3 regions of the Sphingobium sp. SA916 genome follow, and region 2 is predicted to be linked to each of the others. Evidence: riboswitches for the same ligand, from Rfam matches in the RefSeq annotation. Region 2 holds a riboswitch; each other region holds the start of a gene.
The links. A riboswitch is a leader RNA that binds a small molecule or an ion and turns the genes downstream of it on or off. The one in region 2 is predicted to bind cobalamin.
Positions count from the first base shown of each region.

Region 1: it holds a riboswitch for cobalamin, as region 2 does, so the genes downstream of both, A8G00_RS22530 (HoxN/HupN/NixA family nickel/cobalt transporter) here and A8G00_RS24250 (TonB-dependent siderophore receptor) in region 2, are expected to answer to the same signal.
Region 3: it holds a riboswitch for cobalamin, as region 2 does, so the genes downstream of both, A8G00_RS22375 (DUF1636 domain-containing protein) here and A8G00_RS24250 (TonB-dependent siderophore receptor) in region 2, are expected to answer to the same signal.

Region 1 covers NZ_LXYF01000085.1:96,772-103,784, reverse strand. Annotated here, with positions in the region: gene A8G00_RS22545 (efflux RND transporter permease subunit) at 1-1,562, opposite strand, end outside; gene A8G00_RS22535 (LysR substrate-binding domain-containing protein) at 1,958-2,851, shown strand; cobalamin riboswitch at 2,944-3,173, shown strand; gene A8G00_RS22530 (HoxN/HupN/NixA family nickel/cobalt transporter) at 3,326-4,417, shown strand; gene cobW (cobalamin biosynthesis protein CobW) at 4,414-5,454, shown strand; gene cobN (cobaltochelatase subunit CobN) at 5,454-7,013, shown strand, end outside.
Region 2 covers NZ_LXYF01000107.1:60,489-67,501, forward strand. Annotated here, with positions in the region: gene A8G00_RS24245 (ABC transporter substrate-binding protein) at 1-617, shown strand, start outside; gene A8G00_RS24250 (TonB-dependent siderophore receptor) at 625-2,439, opposite strand; cobalamin riboswitch at 2,609-2,824, opposite strand; gene A8G00_RS24255 (threonine/serine dehydratase) at 2,910-3,893, shown strand; gene A8G00_RS24260 (molybdenum cofactor guanylyltransferase) at 3,893-4,429, shown strand; gene cobA (uroporphyrinogen-III C-methyltransferase) at 4,490-5,278, opposite strand; gene A8G00_RS24270 (nitrate reductase) at 5,265-7,013, opposite strand, start outside.
Region 3 covers NZ_LXYF01000085.1:61,625-68,637, reverse strand. Annotated here, with positions in the region: gene A8G00_RS22395 (threonine-phosphate decarboxylase) at 1-181, opposite strand, end outside; gene A8G00_RS22390 (adenosylcobinamide-GDP ribazoletransferase) at 178-888, opposite strand; gene A8G00_RS22385 (histidine phosphatase family protein) at 885-1,448, opposite strand; gene cobT (nicotinate-nucleotide--dimethylbenzimidazole phosphoribosyltransferase) at 1,445-2,461, opposite strand; gene A8G00_RS22375 (DUF1636 domain-containing protein) at 2,458-2,865, opposite strand; cobalamin riboswitch at 3,057-3,247, opposite strand; gene A8G00_RS22370 (MgtC/SapB family protein) at 3,583-4,095, shown strand; gene A8G00_RS22365 (sterol desaturase family protein) at 4,418-5,398, shown strand; gene A8G00_RS22360 (hypothetical protein) at 5,429-6,028, shown strand; gene A8G00_RS22355 (isopenicillin N synthase family oxygenase) at 5,999-7,013, opposite strand, start outside.

The DNA.
Region 1 (7,013 bases), on a different contig from region 2:
CGTTCGAACCCACGCTGGAAGCGTACCAGCGGATTGCGCGAGGCAGGCGCCCCGGCCACATGCGCGTCGCCCTGTTCGACATGGGGCCGCAGCAGATACATGGCCATGGTCGGCACCAGCGTCCGCGACAGGATGAAGGATGCGATCATCGCGAACACGACGGAAAGCGCCATCGGCACGAACAGGAATCCGGCGACCCCCGGCAGGAAGAACATCGGCACGAACACGATGCAGATGCACAGCAGCGACACGAAGGCGGGCGTCACGATCTGCGCCGCGCCGTCCAGTATCGCCTCGATCACGCCCTTGCCCTGCTCCAGATGCCAGTTGATATTCTCTATGGTCACGGTGGCGTCGTCGACCAATATGCCGACCGCCAGCGCCAGCCCGCCCAGCGTCATGACGTTCAGCGTCTGGCCGAAGGCTGCAAGCGCCGCGACCGCCGCCAGGATCGCAAGCGGGATCGACAGCGCGATGATCACCGTCGAGCGCCAGGAGCCCAGGAACAGCAGGATCATCAGGGAGGTCAGCGCCGCCGCGATGGCCCCTTCGTGAATGACGCCTTCCACCGCCGCCTTCACGAACAGCGACTGGTCCCCGATGGGCAATATCTTCAGGCTGTCCGGCAGGCCCGCCGCGATCTGGGGCAGCTTTTCCTTGACGCCGTCCACGATCGCCAGGGTGGAGGTGGCGCCGTTCTTGAGGATGGTCAGCAGCACGGACCGGCTGCCCTCGACATGCACGATATTCTGCTGCGGCCCGCTGCCGTCGCGGACATGCGCGACATCGCGCATCGTGATGGTCGCGCCGTTGACCACCTTGACGGGCAGGTCGTTCAGCGCCTCTATGGAGGACGGCGCATTGTTCAGCTTCACGCTATACTGGGTTTCCCCGATCTTGACGAAACCGGCCGGATTGATCTGGTTCTGCGCGGCGATCGCCGCACCCACATCCTGCGCCGACAGCCCCTTGGACTGAAGCGCCAGCGGATTGAGGTCGATCTGCACCTGCCGCTGCTTGCCGCCCGAGGGGAAAGGCATGGCAAGGCCGGGGACCGTGATCAGCGGCGGGCGGACCTGGTTCATCCCCATGTCGAACAGCTGCTGTTCCGACAGCCCCTTGCCCGACAGGGCGAGCTGGAGGATCGGCACGGTCGACGCGCTGTAATTCAGGACAAGCGGCGGCGTGATCCCCGGCGGCATCTGGCGCAACACGGTCTGCGACACCGACGTCACCTGCGCGGTCGCGGTGCGGATGTCGGCGCCCGGCTGGAAATAGATTTTGATGATGCCGATGCCCTGAAGCGACTGGCTCTCGATATGTTCGATGTCGTTGACCGTGGTGGTCAGCACGCGCTCATAGGGATTGACGATGCGGTTGGCCATGTCCTCCGGCGACAGGCCCGCATATTGCCAGGCGACCGCCACCACGGGAATGCGGATATTGGGAAAGATGTCGACCGGCGTTCGCGCCGCCGCCAGCACCCCCGCGATCGCGATCAGGATCGCCATCACGATGAAGGTGAGCGGACGATGCAGGGCAACCTTGACGATACCGATCATTCACGACTCCACGGATGCGCCGCCGGATGATCCCCGCCGCACATGACGATACAACCTCTCCAGATATTTTCGCCGCCTGATACCAGAGACGAAGCGCGCCAGGAAATGCGCATATCGTTTGCTGCATTTCCGACCGTCGCCAGAAAGGCGGCCAGCGCGGAAATGCTCCAGGACGCGTGGGGGCTTCGTTCGGGGCGAGGCGAATTTCCACACATCCTAGAATGCGACGGCATCCCCGGCCATGGCGGAGTGCTGCGGCAATGAGGGGGCATAGCCCGCGCATCTCCGCCGGCCAGCCGGGAGACGCCGCCACATTCGAAGCCGCCCATGCGCCCTTGGACATTCTGCGTCTAATATATAATATGGCATGATCGATATGTTGAGCGACATGATTCATGGACCTTCGCCATCTCCGCTATTTTCTGTGCGTCGCTGAGGAGATGCATTTCGGCCGCGCCGCCCTGCGCCTCGGCATATCGCAGCCGCCGCTCAGCCAGCAGATCCGTGCTCTGGAGGAGGAACTGGGCGTCCGCCTGTTCGACCGCACCAGCCGCAGGGTGCGATTGACGGAGGCCGGCCGGCTGTTCGAGCCTGAAGCGCGCCGAACCCTTGCCCAGGCGGACCGCGCCGCACAGATCGCGCGCATGGCCCAAAGGGCGGAGATCGGGCGGCTGGGGCTGGGCTTCACCACTTCCGGCCCCTTCGTGCCTCCGGTGGCGCGGGCACTCTACCGCTTCCGCCAGACCTATCCCGATGTCGAACTGATCCTGCGCGAACAAGGGCGCGACGAGCAGGTGGAGAGCGTGGCGAGCCGTCAGCTCGACCTTGGCATCGTGCGTAATTTCGAGGCGCCGGCGCTGCCCGGAGGCATGCTGTCCCGATGCCTGCTCAAGGAAGAGATGGTGCTGGCCCTGCGCGCCGATCATCCGCTGGCGCTGCGCCCTGCCCCGCCGCGCATCGCAGACCTTTCCGACGAGCCGCTGGTGCTCTACGGCGCGCCCAATGGGACGGGGTTCACGGAGCATTTCCAGGCCCTGTGCGCGGAAGCAGGGTTCGTCCCGAAAATCTCGCATGAAGCCCGCAGCCTCGCGACCCTGCTGGGCCTTGTCGCGGCCGGCTTCGGCCCTACGGTGATTGCCGGGTCGATGGCGCGGCTGCATGTCGACAATGTGATCAACCGCCCGTTCGACGTGCCGGTCATGAGCGCGCTCTGGCTGATCCATCATGAGGATCTGTCACCGACCGGCCGGGCCTTTCTGAAGACCCTGCTGGAAGAACGTCATTTGTAGGAGTTAATTGAGGAAACATCTTCTGCTCAAGCCTCCTCTTCCCATTCCCCGTTCCAGCCTCTATGCATGGCCGCCGAAGGGTGGTTTCGACCGACCTTCATGATCGCGCCGGTGCCCTCCCAAGGGGCTTAATAGGGAATGCGGTGATGAATCCGCGGCTGTCCCTGCAACTGTAAGCGGCGAGCGAGACGCATAGCGATCCCCCGGAAGCGCCGGAGGATCAGCCACTGGGCCGGACGCTAAATCATGCGAGGCCTGGGAAGGCCATGCGCCAAGCTATGACCCGCGAGCCAGGAAACCTGCCTGCGTCTGGTCGCTCTTGCCTTGGTCCAGGGGATGGCCACGGCACGGTCCTCCGTCTGAGCGACGCTTACGCAGCGGGAGCTGCTGTCCGCATGCCGGGCGCAAGAGCGTCCGTCCGGCATGAAGGCGGCTCCCGTCCGGTTTCGCAGACGCCGACGGGGTACCGACCCTATGAGCATATCGACCCATGAGCCGGAATCGCCCGGGGCGCCGGCCAGCCGTCTTCGCCGCCGCGCGACCGGCATGTTCGCCGGGCTCATCGCCGCCAATCTGACGGCGTGGATCGCGGCCTTCACGATCTTCGCGGGCGATCCGGTCATGCTGGGCACGGCGTTGCTGGCCTGGAGCCTGGGCCTCCGCCATGCCGTGGACGCCGATCATATCGCCGCCATCGACAATGTGACCCGCAAGCTGATGCAGGACGGCCAGCGGCCCCTGACCGTCGGCTTCTGGTTCGCCATCGGCCATAGCGGCATCGTCCTGATCGCCGCCGTCGCCATCGCTGTCGCCGCCAATGCGCTGAGCCGGGTGGAAGCGGCGGGAGCCATCGGCGGCACCATCGCGACAATGGTGTCGGCGACCTTCCTCTTCGCCATCGCGGCGATGAACCTGATCATCCTCCGATCAGTTCTCAGGACATTCAACCATGTTCGAAAGGGTGGAGCCTATGTCGATGAAGATATGGACATATTGCTCGGCAACCGGGGTTTGCTCGCACGCCTCTTCCGCCCGCTTTTCCGGCTGGTGACGCGAAGCTGGCACATGGCTCCGCTCGGCTTCCTCTTCGGCCTGGGCTTCGATACCGCAACCGAAGTCGCCATTCTGGGCCTGTCCGCCGGTCAGGCCGCCAGCGGCCTTTCGGTTGCGACCGTCCTCATCTTTCCCCTGCTCTTCGCGGCGGGCATGGCGCTGATCGACACGGCGGACGGTGCCCTGATGATGGGCGCCTATCAGTGGGCGTTCGTGAAGCCGATCCGCAAGCTCTACTACAATATCACCATCACGCTGGTGTCGGCGCTGGTCGCGCTGCTCATCGGCGGGATCGAGGCAGCGGCCCTGCTGGGCGACAAGCTCGGCCTCAGCGGCGGCGTATGGACCCTTGCCGCCGACCTTGGCGAGCATTTCAACAGCCTCGGCTTCATCATCATCGGCCTGTTCGCCGCCTGCTGGCTGCTGAGCTGGGCCATCTATCGCTGGAAAGGCTTCGACGAGATCGAAGTCGCTCCCATCCCCAGCCACCAACCGCAAGGAAATCCCGCATGAAAAAGGTTCCCGCCACCGTCATCACCGGCTTTCTCGGCGCCGGCAAGACCACGCTGATCCGTCACCTCATCGAACATGCGGGCGGCCGCCGTCTCGCCCTCATCATCAACGAATTCGGGGACGTCGGCGTCGACGGCGCGCTGGTGCGGGGCTGCGGCGACGAAGCCTGCCCGGACGAGGACATCATCGAACTGGCCAATGGCTGCATCTGCTGCACCGTGGCCGACGATTTCCTGCCGACCATGCAAAAGCTGCTCGACCGGCCCACCCCGCCCGATCACATCATCATCGAGACCAGCGGCCTTGCCCTGCCCAAGCCGCTGGTGAAGGCCTTCCAATGGCCCGACATCCGCACGCGCGCCACGGTCGACGGAGTGATCGCCCTGATCGACGCCGACGCGCTGGCGGCGGGTCGCTTCGCCCATGACGAGGCGGCGCTCGCCGCCGCCCGCGCGGCCGACCCGACGCTGGATCATGACAGCCCCATCGAGGAACTGTTCGAGGACCAGCTTGCCTGCGCCGACCTTGTCCTGCTCAACAAGACCGATCTGGTCGCCGTGGACCGGCTGGCCGTGCTGGAGCGGGAACTGGCCCAGGAAATCCGCCCCGGCGTCCGCATCCTCCGCACGGCGAGGGGAGAGATCGAACCGGCCATATTGCTCGGCCTCGGCGCCGGGGTGGAGGACGGGATCGATGCCCGCCCCTCGCACCATGACGATGGGGAGGATCACGACCATGACGATTTCGAGAGCTTCATCGTCGACCTGGGCGAACTTTCCGGTCCGGAGCCGCTGTTGGCGGCGCTGGCGGAGAGCATCGCCGTGCATGACATCCTGCGGGTGAAGGGCTTCCTCGCCATAGAAGGGCGCCTCGCCCGCCTCGTGCTGCAAGCCGTCGGCCCCCGCATCCAGCATCATTATGACCGGCACTGGCAGGCCGACGAACCGCGCCGCTCCCGCCTGGTGGTGATCGGCCAGAGCGGCATGGACCGCGCCGCCATAGAGGCCGCGCTCGGCGCGCAGATGGCCGCTGCCTGATGCATCTGCTGACCGCCACGCCCGGCACCGTCTCCAACGGCGACGAAGCCATCGACCTCGGCCAGTCGCCGGGCGACATCGTGCTGCTGACCGTGGCGGACAGCGAACTTGCCTGTTTCGCGAGCGCAGCCCATGTTCTGGGGCAGGAACTGGGCAGGGCGGCGCCCGAAATCCGGCTGGCCAATCTCCTCCAGCTCAAGCACCCCTATTCCGTCGATCTGTATGTCGAAAAGGTCGTCGCCCACGCCAAATTCGTCTGCGTCATCCTGCTGGGCGGCAAGAGCTATTGGCCCTATGGCATTGATGAGATTGCAAATATCGCCCGGAAAAAGGGCATAGCCTTTGCGGCGATCGCCGATGGGCGAGAGGATGACCCCGCGTTGCGCGCCGCATCGACCGTCGTGGCGGAGAGCTGCGATCTCCTGCGCGACTATCTGCGGCAGGGCGGCATTGCCAACGCCATCGCCTTCCTGCGCAACGCCGCCCGCCTTGCCGGCTTCGACGCGGGCGTTCCCGATGCGCCCGTTCCGGTGGCCGACGCCGGCCTCTATTTGCCCGGCGTCGATCGACCCACGCTGGATCAGGTCAGGAGCGGATGGAAGGCAGGGCAGCCGACGGCCCTCTTCCTCTTCTACCGCGCGCTGCTGATCGCGGGCACGCTGGACGCCGTGGACCGCATGGTCGCGGGATTGGAGACGGCGGGCCTCAACGTCCTTCCTGTCCATGTGCGCGCCTTGCGCGAACCTTTCGCCCGGGACTTCCTGCAAGGGCTGATGGCGGAGGCGCCGCCGGACGTCATCCTCAACGCCACCGCCTTTGCCGCCAGCGCGCCGGGCGAGCCGCGCACGCCCTCCATCCTCGAACAGGCGGATTGCGCGATCCTCCAGACGATCTTCGCCAGCGCCGAACAGAGCGCCTGGGAGTCGAGTGCCCGCGGGCTTGGCCCCCGCGACCTCGCCATGCATGTCGCGCTGCCGGAGGTGGACGGCCGCCTCTTCATCCGCGCGGTCGCCTTCAAGGCTGCGGCACGGTTCGATGCCCGCACGGAATGCAGCATCGTCGTGCCCCAGATACTGGAAGATCGTGTCAGCTTCGTATCCCAACTTACTGCAAATTGGGCTAAACTTCGTAGAACGCGAGTGGAGGAACGTCGCGTCGCGCTCATCCTCGCCAACTATCCCAACAGGGATGGCCGCATCGGCAATGGCGTCGGCCTCGATACGCCCGCCAGTGCCGCCGCCATTCTGAAGGCCCTGGCGGAAGCAGGCTACGGAACGGATGATGCGCCCACCGACGGCGCCGCGCTGATGCAGCGCATGACAGGTGGCATCACCAATGCCGCGCCGGACCGTCCGGGTGAAATCACCCTCTCGCTCCAGGCCTATGACGCAGCCTTCGCCACGCTGCCCCAGGCGGTCCGCGAAGCCGTCCGGTGCCGCTGGGGCGCGCCCGAAACCGATCCTTTCTTCCGCGCTGGCGCCTTCCATCTGCCGGTGCACCGCTTCGGCCGGATCGCGGTCGCCGTGCAGCCGTCGCGCGGTTATCATGTCGATCCCAAG
Region 2 (7,013 bases):
GCAGCGTCGTCGGCGCGCCGCCGGGCGAGTGGCGGACCCTGGGGCTGGCGAGCGCGGACAGCTATGCCATGATCCTGACGCAGATCCGGCAGGTGGCGGCGGCGGTCGGCCATCCCGAACGGGGCGAAGCGATGATCGCCCGGATGAACCGCGACCTGGCCGCCCTGCCCCCGCCGAAGCGTCGTGGGGTTGCCGCCTATTATCAGCGGCGCGGCTATATGACCGGCACCGGCACGCTGGTCGACGACCTGATGCAGCGGGTGGGCCTGATCAATCTGGCCCGCAGGCTGGGCAAGCCGGCGCTGTCGCAACTGTCGCTGGAGGAGATGATCGCCGCCCGTCCGGACTGGCTGATCGTGGAGACCGGCAGCGAGAAGGTGGTCGATCAGGGGACGGAAATGCTGCACCACCCCATACTGCGCGCCATCCCGCGCATCCGCGTGCCGCAGGCGTGGACGGTGTGCGGCGGCCCCGCCTATGTCGAGGCGGCGCGGGGCATCGCAGCGCAGCTTGACGGCGCTGCGCACAAGGGCACAGCGCAGCTTGACGGCGCTGCGCACCAAGGCACGGCGCAGCGCAAGGGCACGGCGCGGGTGAACGCCGCGCCGCGCCATTAGGCTATTTTCAGAAGCGCGCACGCACGCCGCCGAAGGCCGACCGGCCGTAGGTGCCATAGCCATGGACCGTGGCGTATTTCTCATCGGTCAGATTGTCGATGCGGCCGTAGATTTCCAGATTTTCCCGGATCGGGAAGGATGCCCGCACGTCCGTCACGGCATAGCCGTCCAGCCGGATCGCGTTGGTCGCATCGTTGAAGCTGTCGCCTACCATCGTCACGGTCGCGCCGGTCGACAGGCCGAAGGGCCAGACATAGTCCGCCGAAACGCTGACCGCATCGGCGGCGCGGCGCGGGAGCCGGGCGTCGGTATTGCGGTCGCGCGCATCGACATAGCTGTAGGCGGCGGTGACGGTCAGCGCATCGACAGGCTTCAGGGCCAGCATCGCCTCCACCCCCTTGGCGCGGGTGCGGTCGAGATTATTGTAACCGCCGTAAAGACCGATCGAATAATCATAGTTGATCTGGTCTTTGGTGTCGCGGCGGAAAGCCGTGACGGAGAGGATCGCCCGGTCGCCGTCCAGCCTTTGGTCGAAGCCGATGTCGTAGCTTTTCGACCGCTCCGGGCGCAGGCCCGCATTGCCGACGTCGGCGCCGTAAAGCTGGTAGAGCGAGGGGGCCTTGAACCCCTCCCCATAGCTCATGCGGATGTTGGTCGCGCCGGCGTTGGGCGTGTAGTTCGCATTGGCGCCGAAGGTGGTCGCGCCGCCGAACTGGCTGTGATCGTCATGCCGCGCGCCGGCGGTCAGCGACAGGCCGGCGACCGGCTTCACGATGGCCAGCGCATAGACGCTGTCCATATCGGCCCGGTGGCTTTCGGTCGAGCCGAAGCCGGAGAAGTCGTAGTCGGGCCGTTCATGTTCATAGCCGAAGACCAGCTTCGCCTGATCGACCGGCTGATAGACGCCCTCATATTCGAAGCGCAGATTGGTGCCCGAATAGCCATAAGGGCCGAATGCGGATGTATAGTCGCGGTCCATGCGGAACCAGGTCACGGCCGCCCGGTTGGTGAGCCTGCCGTCGAACAGCGACAGGTTCAGACCGGCATAGCCGACATATTGATCGGATTTCGAGCTGTCGGCGGTGCTGTCCACCACGCCGTTGTCGGTATCCAGATCGGCATGGATATAATAGCCGCGCAGGTCGAGGCTGAGCGTATCGGTAAAGGCCAGCTTGAGCTTGGCATTGGCGGCGATATTCTCATACCCGTCCTTTTCCGTGCCGCTGGCGGCGGAGGAAATGCCGTCGGTGTTGAAATAGGCGATGCCGACGCCGCCCGAAGCGATGCCGCTGCCGCCCGAAACATCCGCCTTGGCGTTCAGCGTATTGCTGTAACCGTAATCGACCGAGGCATTGCCCGCGAAACCGGCGGCAGGCGTGCCGGTCATGATGTTGACGACGCCGCCTATGGCCTGGCTGCCATAGGCGATGGAGTTGGACCCCCTCAAAATTTCGATTCGCCGGATATTGCCGGTCAGCAGATTGCCGAAGTCGTACATGTCGCCGATGCCGCTGGTGTCGTTGACCTTGACCCCGTCGATCAGCACCAGCGTCTGCGTCGTTTCCGCCCCGCGCAACGAAACCCCGGTCACGCCGCCAAGGCTGCCGCTGCGGTTGAAGCGCACCCCCGGCGTGGTGGCCAGCAGGTCGACGACGCTGACGCTCTGGCGGGTGCGGATGGTGTCGGCGTCGATGACGGTGACTGCCTGGCCGACCTCGTCGCGCGGCTGTTCGATGCCCAGCGCGGTGACGATGATCTCATCCTCCGCCAGGGCGGGAGCGGCCGCGAGCAAGGCGGCGATGGAAATGGAAATCCTCAACATGGCTATATTCCCCCTGAGCGCCGGTGCAACATGGCTCAGGGCGTCCGCTCGCGCGGCCGGACGGGGGAAATGGCCGGCGCCCGTGCCCTCCCCCCGCACCGATGCGGCCCTGCGCCGCTTCGTCGCTCAGACGGAGAACACCGTGCCATGGCCATACCCTGGACCAAGGCAAGAGCGACCATGCGCCGGCAGGTCTCCTGGCTCGCGGGTCAATGCGGCGATGCACGCCTTCCCGGACTTGCGTCCAGTGGCCGGCCCCTGGGCCGAAGTGCATCGCGCTCACCGCTTACAGTTGCAGGGACAGCCGCGGAATAGGACGGTTTCCCGTCCGCACCGCATTCCCGTTTTCAGCCCCCTTCGGGGCACCGGCGCGATCTTCTTTTTGCGCGCGAAGGCATTGCCCCGCCCGCGTCCCGCGCCATAAGGGAAAGCGGCGGCCATGCCAAGAGGCAGCCATGGAAGGAGATTGCATGCCGTTCGCCATCAGCCCCGCCGATGTCGAGGATGCGGCGCGGGTCATCGCCCCTGCCGCCATCCGCACGCCGCTGCTGGAAAATGCGGCGCTCAACGCCCGCTGCGGCCGGCGCGTGCTGGTGAAGTTCGAAGGCGCGCAGCACAGCGGATCGTTCAAGTTCCGCGGCGCCTACAACCGGCTGGCCCGCCTGGACGCGGCGGAGCGGAAGGCGGGGGTCGTCGCCTGGTCTTCGGGCAATCATGCGCAGGGCGTGGCCCTTGCGGCGCGGTTGCTGGGCATGGCGGCGACGATCGTGATGCCGGCCGACGCGCCCGCGATCAAGACGGCGAATACGCGGGCGCTGGGCGCCGATGTCGTGCCCTATGACCGCTTCACCCAAAGCCGGGAGGAAATCGCCATGAGGCTGGTGAACGAACGGGGCGCGGTGCTGGTGCCGTCCTTCGACGATCCCTTCATCATGGCCGGCCAGGGGACGATCGGGCTGGAGATCATGGAACAGGCCGCCGAAGCAGGGGCGGAGATCGGCCAGATCCTCGTCAATTGCGGCGGCGGCGGCATGGTGTCGGGAATCGCGACCGCCGTGAAGGCGCGCCAGCCCGGCGTCGCGATCCTGGCGGTGGAGCCGGAAGCGTTCGACGATACGGCGCGCTCGCTGGCGAGCGGCGTGCGGGAAAGCGTATCGCCCGATGCGCGGTCGATCTGCGACGCCCTGCTGTCTCCCGCGCCGGGGGCGCTGACCTTTCCCATCAACCGGGCCTATCTGGCGGGCGGCCTCGCGGTGAGCGACGATCAGGTGCGCGACGCGATGCGCTTTGCCTTTTCGGCGCTCAAGCTGGTGGTGGAGCCGGGCGGGGCCGCGTCGCTGGCGGCGATGCTGGCCGGGCTGGCTCCGGATGCCGAGGGGGCGAGCGTCGTGGTGATCTCCGGCAGCAATGTCGATCCCGACAGCTATGCCCGGATCATCGCGGGCGGCGCATGATGCGGCTGATGGGGGCGGTTCTGGCCGGCGGGCGGTCCAGCCGGTTCGGCAGCGACAAGGCGCGGGCGATGCTGGACGGGCGCAGCCTGCTGGAGCATGCGGTGGCGGCGCTGGGGCGGCAGGTCGAAACCGTGGCGGTCTGCGGCCGGCAGGTGGAGGGGATGATCGGGCTGGCGGATCGCCCGGCTGCGGACATGGGGCCGCTGGGGGGCCTGAACGCGGCGCTGCATCATGCGCGGGCGCTGGGTTATGACGCGGTGCTGACGACCGGATGCGACGTGCCCGCCTATCCGGACGGGCTGGCGGAGGCGTTGATCGGACAGGGAGCCGCCATCCTCAAGGGGCAGCAGCTGATCGGCTTCTGGCCTGCTTCCCTGGCTGGCGAGTTGGACGCGCATCTGGCGGAGGAGAATAACCGGTCGATCCGTGGCTGGCTGGAGCGGGTGGACGCGCGGATCGTGGAGCGGCCGGAGTTCGTGCTGCCCAACATCAACCGGCCGGAGGATCTGGAGGATCTGGCAAGGAGCGGTCGATAGGATAACAGGCTCCCGGGAAGGCGCTCGGACGAGACAAGTCGCTCGCGAGAGCGCGGTCCGCTATGATGACCCGGTCAGCGCGACGCTCGCCATGCTCTCCACCGGCGCATGCGTCCCGGCCACCGCCTCCCCGATCAGCAGCAGGGTCGGGTCGTCGTCGCTGATCGTCCGCACCAGAAAGGCGAGCGCCGACAGCTTGCCGCGGATCAGGCGTTCATTGGGCAGGGAGACGTTGACCGCCACCATCACCGGCGTTTCGGGATCGCGTCCGGCGGCGATCAGGCAGCGGCCGATCTCGCCCGCCGCCGCGCGGCCCATATAGATGCCGAGCGTGCCGCCCGGACGGGCCAGCGCTTCCCAGTCGAGCCGCAGCGGCTCGCCCGCCTTCAGATGCGCCGTCACCAGCGTCAGTCCCCGCGCCACCCCGCGCAGGGTGAGCGAGGCATGCCCGCTCGCCGCCGCCGCGCTGGCCGTGGTGACGCCGGGGCAGATGCGCACGGCAACGCTCGCCTCCGCCAGATGGGCCATCTCCTCCGCCGAGCGGCCGAAGACCGAGGGGTCGCCGCCCTTGAGGCGGACGACGCGGCGACCCGCCCTGGCGGCCGCGAGCAGCAGGTCGTTGATGCTGCCCTGCGCCTTCGAATGGCGGCCCGAACGCTTGCCGACGCTGACCCGCTCGACGCCTGAGGGGATGAGGTCGATCACGCCCGGCCCGACCAGCGCGTCGTGGAAGACGACATCCGCCGCCGCGATCAGCCTTTCGGCCTTGCGGGTGAGCAGGTCCGGATCGCCCGGCCCCGCGCCGACCAGCCAGACCTGTCCGGGGGCGATAAGATCATTCGGCTGCATGAAGCGTCTCCTGCATGTTTTGGGCAAGGATGTTGGCGAGCGCGGGCCGGCACGATCCGCAATTGGCGCCCGCGCCCAGCGCCCTGCCGATGGCGGGCACATCGACCAGTTGCCGTTCGCGGATCGCGGCGACGATCTGGTTGAGGCCGATGTCGAAGCAGACGCAGACGGTCGCGCCCTTGTCTCCAGCCGCGCCCGGTCCCCGCGCCGCGAGGACGGAGCCGCCCACCCCCTCTGCCTGCAACTGGCCGATCAGCCAGTCGCGCGAGGGCAGCAGGCCGCTGCGCGTCACGAACAGCACGCCGTTCAGCCTGCCTTCGCCGATGGTCGCGATGCGGCGCGTGCCGCGCGATGCGTCCATCGCCTCGACGCGGTCGCCCTTCGGAAGAAAGGCGTCGAGGCGGGCGGGGTCGCCATTGCCGGCGATTTCGTAGAGCGCGCCGCCCGGCACGGCGATCCGGGTGGACCAGAGGCAGGGCAGCTTCACCGGCTGCCCGATCCCTTCCCGATCGCGCAGGATGAGGAAACCGCTCCACTCGGTCGCGACCTTCCCGACGCTGGCCGGGGTGGATTTGAAGCCGGGCTGGCCCGAATGGGGATCGACCAGCGGACGCGGGAGCAGGCCGGTGCGCCCGCCGCTGGACGTCTGGTCCGTCCAGTGGATCGGGGTGAAGATTTCGCCGCGCCGCTGGCCTTCGTTCAGGCTGACGCGGAAGATGCTGTTGCCCTGCGCCGTCTCGACGCGGGCGAGGTCGCGGTCGGCAATCCCCAGCGCCGCCGCGTCCCGCGGGTGGATTTCCACCAGCGGCTCTTCGCGATGGCGGGCGAGTTTAGGGGACAGGCCGGTGCGGCTCATCGTGTGCCACTGGTCGCGATAACGGCCGGTGTTGAGCGTCATCGGCCACTGTTTCAGCGGCTCCTGCATGTCCATCTGCTTCGTCAGGACCAGCCGCGCCCGGCCGTCCGGCGTCGGGAAGCGGCCGTCGGCAAAGGGCGTGCCGCCCCAGCGGAACGGCTCCATGGCGTCATAGGCATCATTGCCGATGGCGGCCCAGGCGCGCAGGTTCAGCACCCGCTGCCCATCATTGCCATAAGCGGTGAGCCGCGCATGTTCGCGCCAGATGTCGGCGGGCCGATCATAGGCGAAGGCATTGCGCCACCCCATGCGGCGCGCGACCTCCTTGACGATCCACCAGTCCGGCTTCGCCTCTCCGGGCAGCGGCAGGAAGGGGCGCTGGCGGCTGATCGTGCGGTCCGAATTGGTGACGGTGCCGTCCTTTTCCCCCCAGCCGGCGGCAGGCAGGCGGACATGGGCATGCGCGCCCGTATCGGTGTCGGCCATGATGTCCGACATGACGACGAAGGGACAGGCGGCCAGCGCGTCCCTGACCCGGTTCGCGTCGGGCATGGAGACGGCGGGGTTGGTCGCCATGATCCAGAGCGCCTTGATCCGGCCTTCGTTGATGGCGCGGAACAGGTCGACGGCTTTCAGGCCCGGCTTGGTGGCCATGGCGGGGGCGGCCCAGAAGCGGCCCACCCGCTCTACATTTTCCGGCGCGAAATCCATATGGGCGGCAAGGCTGGAGGCAAGGCCGCCGACTTCCCGCCCGCCCATGGCGTTGGGCTGGCCGGTGATCGAGAAGGGCGCCGCGCCCGGCTTGCCGATGCGGCCGGTGGCGAGGTGGACGTTGATGATCGCGTTCACCTGATCGGTGCCGCGGATCGACTGGTTGAT
Region 3 (7,013 bases), on a different contig from region 2:
CCGCCGCCTCCATCGCCGCCAGATCGTGCGGATCGGGCAAATGCCGCCAGTCGATGGACAGATGATCGGACCCCGGCCAAGCCAGGGGGCTGATCCCGGTCGAGAGGTCGATCCAGTCCTGCCCGCCATAAGCGCCCCGCGCTTCGGCCAGGCGGCCGCCATGCCAGGTGAAGCCGCTCATCGCGCCACCGCCATCGCCAGCAGCAGGGCGCTCTCCAGCAATTCGATGCCAGCGCCATGCCCATCCCCGGAGATGCCGCCGATCCGCGAGCGCAGCCAAAGACCCCAGAGCGGGATCAACGGGATCGCCGCCAAAAGGGCAGGCTCCCGATAACCCAGCGCCAGCCCCAATATCGACCAGAGGATAAACGGCTCCGCCCGCCAGCCGGCCCGGAAACGGCTGGCCAGTCCTTCATGGAGCGGCGGCAGCCAGCGCGTCCAGAATAGCGGCCCGATGCGCGCCACCATCGCCACGGCCGCCAGCATCCACGGCGGAAAGCTTTCCAGCCAGAGCCGCAACAGCACCAGCTTGGCCGCCAGTTGCAGGCCGATGGCGACAACGCCGAAGCTGCCGATATGCGGATCGGCCAGAACGGCGGACAGGCGGCTCCGGTCGCCATGCGCCGCCCCCGCCGCATCCGCTATGTCGCCCAATCCATCCAGGTGCAGCGCACCCGTCACGGCCACCCAGGCGACCAGGCCGAACAGCGCCCCCGCCCAAGGGTCGATGCGCATGCCCAGCCCGGCACCGCCCGCGACCACCAGCCCGACGGCAATGCCCGTTGCGGGCAGCCAGCGGATGGCGGCGGCGAAATCCCCCTCATCGACATCCTGCGCGGGCAACGGCAGGCGCGTCATCAATTGCAGGGCCAGCACCAGCCGCTTCATGCGATCAGGCCCGTAATCTGTCCCGACCGCCCTTCCGGCCAGACCCGCAGGCTCAGCACCGCGCCATAGGGCAGGTCCACCGCCCAGCCCTGCCGCACGTCGAAACCGCACAGCACAGCCAGCGCCGCCCGTATCGCCCCGGCATGGCAGACCACCAATGCCGGCTCGCCAAGCACGTCCAGCCCGTCCCCGATCCGGGCGCGGAGGTCGGTCCAGCTTTCGCCCCCTGGCGGCGGAAATCCGTCCGGATCGTCCCAGAAGCGCGCCAGATCCTCCGCAGGCAGGAGCGCGGGGTCCGCACCCTCCCAATCCCCGAAATTCAGTTCCCGCCAGCGCCGGTCGACGTCAAGTTCGATACCCCGCTCCGCCGCGATCACCGCGCCCGGCGCCCGCGCCCTGGCGAGGTCGGATGTCACCACCCGCGCGAAATCCAGATGCCGCGCCCGCTCGATGCAGAGGGCGATCCCCTCCGCTTCCGGCGGGGCGTCCAGATGACCGAGCAACCGTCCGGCAAGCTGCGGCGCGCCATGGCGCATCAGGTGGAGGGGAAAGGCGTTCATAGCGCACCTGCCACCGCCGCTTCGGCAAAGGTCGCCATGCCGCCATGCGCTGCCAGAGCGGAACGCACGATCTGCGCCGCGACCGCCGCGCCGCTTCCTTCGCCCAGCCGCATGTCGAGCCGCAGCAACGGCTCCAGCGCCAGAGCGGCCAGCAGGCGTTCATGCCCCGCCTCCGCCGACATATGGGCGGCCATGCAGTGCCCGACGATCGCCGGATTGTCCTTCGCCAGCGGCGCGACCGCCGCGCAGCCGATGAACCCGTCCAGCATCACCGGCACGCGCAGCATCCGCGCCGCCAGCACCGCGCCGGCCAGCGCTGCGATCTCTCGCCCGCCCAGCCGGCGCAACGTTTCGAAGGCATCGGCGCAATGCGCCCCGTGCAGGGCGAGCGCCCGCGCCACAGCTTCGGCCTTGCGCGCCAGCCCGTCGCCATCCACGCCTGTCCCACGTCCCACCCAATGGGCCGCAGCACCCCCAAAGGCCTGCGCGCAGAGCGCCGCCGCCGGCGTGCTGTTGGCAATGCCCATCTCGCCCAGCAGCAGCAGGTCCAGTCCCGGTTCCACCGCCGCCGCCCCCGCATTGATCGCGCTCAGGCAATCCGCCTCGCTCATGGCCGCCGCGACGCAGATGTCCTCCGTCGGCCGTTCCAGATCGAGCGCGACGACGGCCAGCTCCGCCCCGCAGGCCTGGGCCAGCGCATTGATCGCCGCGCCGCCATGACGGAAATTCGCCACCATCTGGGCGGTGACCTCGGCCGGGAAGGCGCTGACCCCGCGCGCGGCCACGCCATGATTGCCCGCGAAGATCGCGGCGCGGATGCGTTCCGCTCGGGGGCGTTCCCACCCCTGCCAACCCGCCATGAAAAGCGCGATCTCCTCCAGCCGCCCAAGCGAACCGGCCGGCTTCGTCAGCACCCGCTGCCGCGCCGCCGCGGATTCGGTGGCGCCTGCATCCGGGGCAGGAAGGTCGGCCAGCGCGGCGGCAAAGGCCGCGCGGTCGTTGAACCGGATCATGAACAGACGAAGCCTTCGGGCGGCGTGCGGACGATGAAATGCCCCTTCACCCCCTGGGGCCAGTCCGCATAGCGCACCACGCCCTCGTCACTTTGGGCATGGCGCAGGGCATAATCCAGGATCGCGCGCGCGGCTTCCTCATCCGGCGTGAAGTCGCCCAGCACATAGCCGATCTTGCCCGTTCCGCGCACATGTACCGTGCAATGGCGCTGACAGGCGAAGAGGCAGGGCATGTCCTGAACAGCGACGGACGCATAAGCGGGATCGCCATCGCGTACCCTGTGCAGCGCCTCTGCCAGCAAGGCGCCGCCCCGCCGTCCGGCAGCATCCTCCCGCTGTTCCGCCGAAAGGCGGCAGGTCGAACAGACGACGACCGAAGCCCCCGGCCCCACGGCCCGCAGCATCAGCGATCGCTCCGCAAATCAGTCATTCCACATCCTCCCGCCCGACGGCATGTGCCCCGACGGGAACCGGGCAAGGGAGGACGGTCCGGCACCAGGCAGGCGACAGGCCTTCCCCCGCACGGTCCAACCGGCAAGGCGATGGCTGTCGTTCAGCGAGGGAACCCCCGTTCGGCCGGCACACCCTGTCCGGTCGAAGAACGACGGCGTCAGGCAGGTCTCCTGGCTCGCGGGTCGATGCTTTCCGGCCGCCTTCTCGGACCTTCATGGTCCAATGGCGCGATGGCCGGATGGCTCGCCGCTTACAGTTGCAGGGGCAGCGCGGGCGTTCCACCCGACTTCCCTTTTCATCCCCTTGCGGGGAACCTGTCGCACCAGCGCTGATAAAGCCGCCTTCGTCCAATCGCAAGGGTGGAAAAAAACAAAGCCGCTCCAGTCCGCTCCAATGGCGCGACTTGCCCTCGGCCGGGCAATGGCAAAGCTTCTCTTCACCTGCGTGAACTGCTATTATCGGGCGATAGGGAGAGGGCCATGGCGATTCTGACGCGATGGATGGACTGGTTCTGCCGCCTGTTCGCATGCACGGCTGAAAACGACATGCGGGTCAACGACCTGATCGCGCACCTCCGTTCCGACATCACCGAACGCTGAGCGGCAGGCGCGAAGCCGCTTTCCCTTTCGGCCGCATTCACGGGAACGGGCGCGCCTCTCGCGGGTATTATGGCTATGCTGGCCAACGACCTCGGCACCACGCTCGTCCGCCTCTTTCTCGCGACCCTGCTGGGGCTCGCCCTGGGGTTCGAGCGCGAACGCAACGGCCATGATGCGGGCCTGCGCACCCACGGGCTGGTATCGCTGAGTTCGGCCATGCTGACCCTGTCCGCCCTGGAACTGGCGGAGGTCCACAAGGACAGCGATCCGATCCGCGTCGTTCAGGGCCTTGCCCAGGCCATCGGCTTTATCGCGGGCGGCCTGATCTTCGTGCGCGGCGGAGATGTGCGCAACATGACCACGGCGGCAAGCCTGTGGATGGCCGCTGCCGTCGGGATCACGGCGGGCGCCGGCCAATATGTCCTCGTGCTGGCAGGGTCGCTGATCGCGCTGCTGCTGCTTTCCCTGCTCCTCATATTCGAGAAGCATATCGGTCCGCGCGAGAGCGGATCGGACGATCCAGACGCCGATTCCATGACCATGCCCAACCGGCGCGGGTCCGCCCCGGAGCGCGAAAACTGAAAGCCGGCAAGATGCGTTGAAACGAGCGGCCGGAAATCGCCCGCCCACGGTCGGTCGCCCCTTCGCCCCTAACGGAATCGTCATTCCCGAAACCGCGCGGTCATCTGTGCGGATCGGAATAGCCGGCGCATGATCCATCGCCGCCGGGTCGGAAGGGCATAGGCAGCATCTATGGGGCATATACCTTAATCGCATCTGGCGCGTTGGGCGCGTCTTCCCGATGCTGAAACGACATGAAGTTCAATGAACTGCGAACATCATTTTCGTCGCCTGGCGAGGCGGACACGCCCGCAGGGACGAGGCAGCATCTCGAGGTCAGCATATGGACGGCGTTCGCGTAGGCAAGAGAGTGATAGGCGCACAGGCGCCCGTCATCATCGGGTGGGAAAATATAGGCCGGGTGGAAGGCGGACCGCTCAAGCAGTTCATCTTCACCTGGTTCCAGCCCACGGCGCTGTTCGCGCTCATCGCCTTCTGGTACTATGCGCCCAATTCCATCGCCAAGGCGTCCACCGCCATCGGGATCGGCATCGGTTTCAGGGTGCTGCTGCTGGCGCTCGAATGGGTCAGCCCGCGCTATGAGAGCTGGCGCCTGACCTGGAAGGAACTGGTCACCGATCTCTTCTATGTCGGGCTGGGCTACACCATCCTGGACCTTGTCGAACATTATATCGGCAGCGGTGCGGTGATCGAGGCCATCCAGCACAGTTTCGACTGGGACAAGCTGGCGTGGTTCACGGGTCTGCCGCTGCTGGTGCAGGCTTTCCTGATCTCCTTCATTTTCGACTTCGGGCAATATTGGATGCACCGGGGGATGCATAACTGGTATCCGCTCTGGCTGCCCCATTCGGTGCATCATTACATCACCCAGTTGAACATCAACAAAGGCGCGGTAGGAAATCCCGTCGAGCTTTTCCTGATCGGGCTGGGCATTGGCGGGTTCTTCGACTTCCTGCCGAGGGCCGCCCTCCTTGCCGGCACCTTCGGTCTGGCGATCGGCACCTATCAACACATCAATGTCCGCTTCAACACGCCGCGTTGGTGGCGCTTCCTGTTCAACACCACAGAACATCACAGCCTGCATCATTCGCAGGACTTCGAAGCGACCCGCAGCAATTATTCCAACACCTATATCTTCATCGATCGCATCTTCGGAACCTGCGTCGATGGCGAGGCCGAATTGCTGGGACTGGAGGGCGGACGCCGGATGTCGATCCGCGAGCAGATGACCTATCCCTTCACCGAAGGCTGGAAGACGATCAAGGAACGCTACGGCCGCCCAGCGGCGGTGCCGGCTGAATAAGGCAACTTGCTCTTGCAAAAAGGGGATCATGTGACAGCGCGTTTCCTGGACTGGATCTGGCATATAAAGGGCAGCATGGCGCTCGCCTCCGGGCAATCGGCCGATGAAGCCATGGCCAGGCTCGGGCCCCTGTTCCGTCAGGCCGGCACCAGCCATGAGCGTATTGGCGACACGCTGACCTTCAGCAAGAAGGATCAGGCCGCGCAGGACAGGATGTCCATCTTCGATGGCGGCATTCTCAGGATCGAGAGGGAGCCAGCCGGGCCGGTGCTGCGCTATTGCCTGACCAGCCGGGCATTGCTGTTCTGCTTCCTGGCGCCGCTGCTGTTCCTGAGCTTCGCCGGGCTGACGATCGTCGCCGGCAAGCTCGCAAAGCCAGCGGCGCAGGAGACGGTGAAAAAGGACGACAAGAAGGACAAGGTCCTGCCGCAGCACTGGATCGACAAGGCGCTGGGCGCGCCGGCGCCTGAAAAGCCCAAGAAGGACGACAAGAACAAGGAGGATGGCAAGACGCCAAAGCCCACCGCGGCCTATGTCTTCGCCGGCCTGTTCGCCGCGCTCTACGTCGTGGGACGCATTCTGGAGGGTCGGCTCGTCAAATCACTGTTCAGAAAGAGCCTGCTGAGTTGACGATGGCTGCATCGGTTCGGCTGCGCTGCTGGCCGGGCCGAAGGAATCGAGCGGCAGGGCGCCGTCGAGCACGAGTTCGCCGCTGGCGATCCTGCGCTTCAGATAGGCGAAGGTCTGCGCCGTCTGGTTGAACAGATGCTCGCCGCCCTTGAGCGGGGCGTAACGGGGCTCCTCCCCGCGCACGACCGGGGCAACGACATAATCATAGTCGCAGGCGTGGAAGAGCGCGAAGGAATAGCGTTCTTCCCTGACCTTCTTCACGCGGTGCCGTGTCGCGGCATAGCGGCCGTTGGAGAGTATCTCCATCATGTCGCCGATGTTCATGATCATCGTGCCCTCGACCAGGGGAACGTCGATCCACTGGCCCTGCCGGTCGATGATCTGGAGACCGGGCGCCGTTGCGAACAGCAGGGTGAAACATTCGTAATCGGTATGCGCGCCGATGCCCTGGCGGTCTTCAGCCGTCGCGTCGAAGGGATAATGGATCAGCCGAAGCTGGCTGGGGGGATTTCGCAGATGCGCCTGGAAATGATCTTCGTCGAGCCCGAGCGCCAGGGCGAAAGCGCGGAAAAGCTGGCCTCCGATGCCCGTCACATGGCGGTAATAAGCCTGCACGTCTTCGCGGAAGCCCGGCATTTCGGGCCACAGATTCGGACCCAGCAGCGGTCGCCTGCCCTCGGAGCGCACATAGTCGCAATTGACGTCGAACGCCTCTTTGAGGTCGCGCTGGCCGGCGGCGAATTGCTCCTCCCCCACCGGCACATAGCCGCTGTGGTTTTCCGAAAGGCCGATATAGCTCTTCATCTTGGTGTCGGCGTCGAGCGCGAAATAGGCCTGCGCGCGCGCGACGATCCTGCGGAACAAGGCATCGTCCATTTGTGCGCCCGCTATGTAGAGGAACCCTGCCTCCACGCAGGCGCGGTCGAGTTCGCGGGCAACGGAAAGCCGATCCTCAAGCCTGGGGCTGTCCAGTTTCGAAATATCG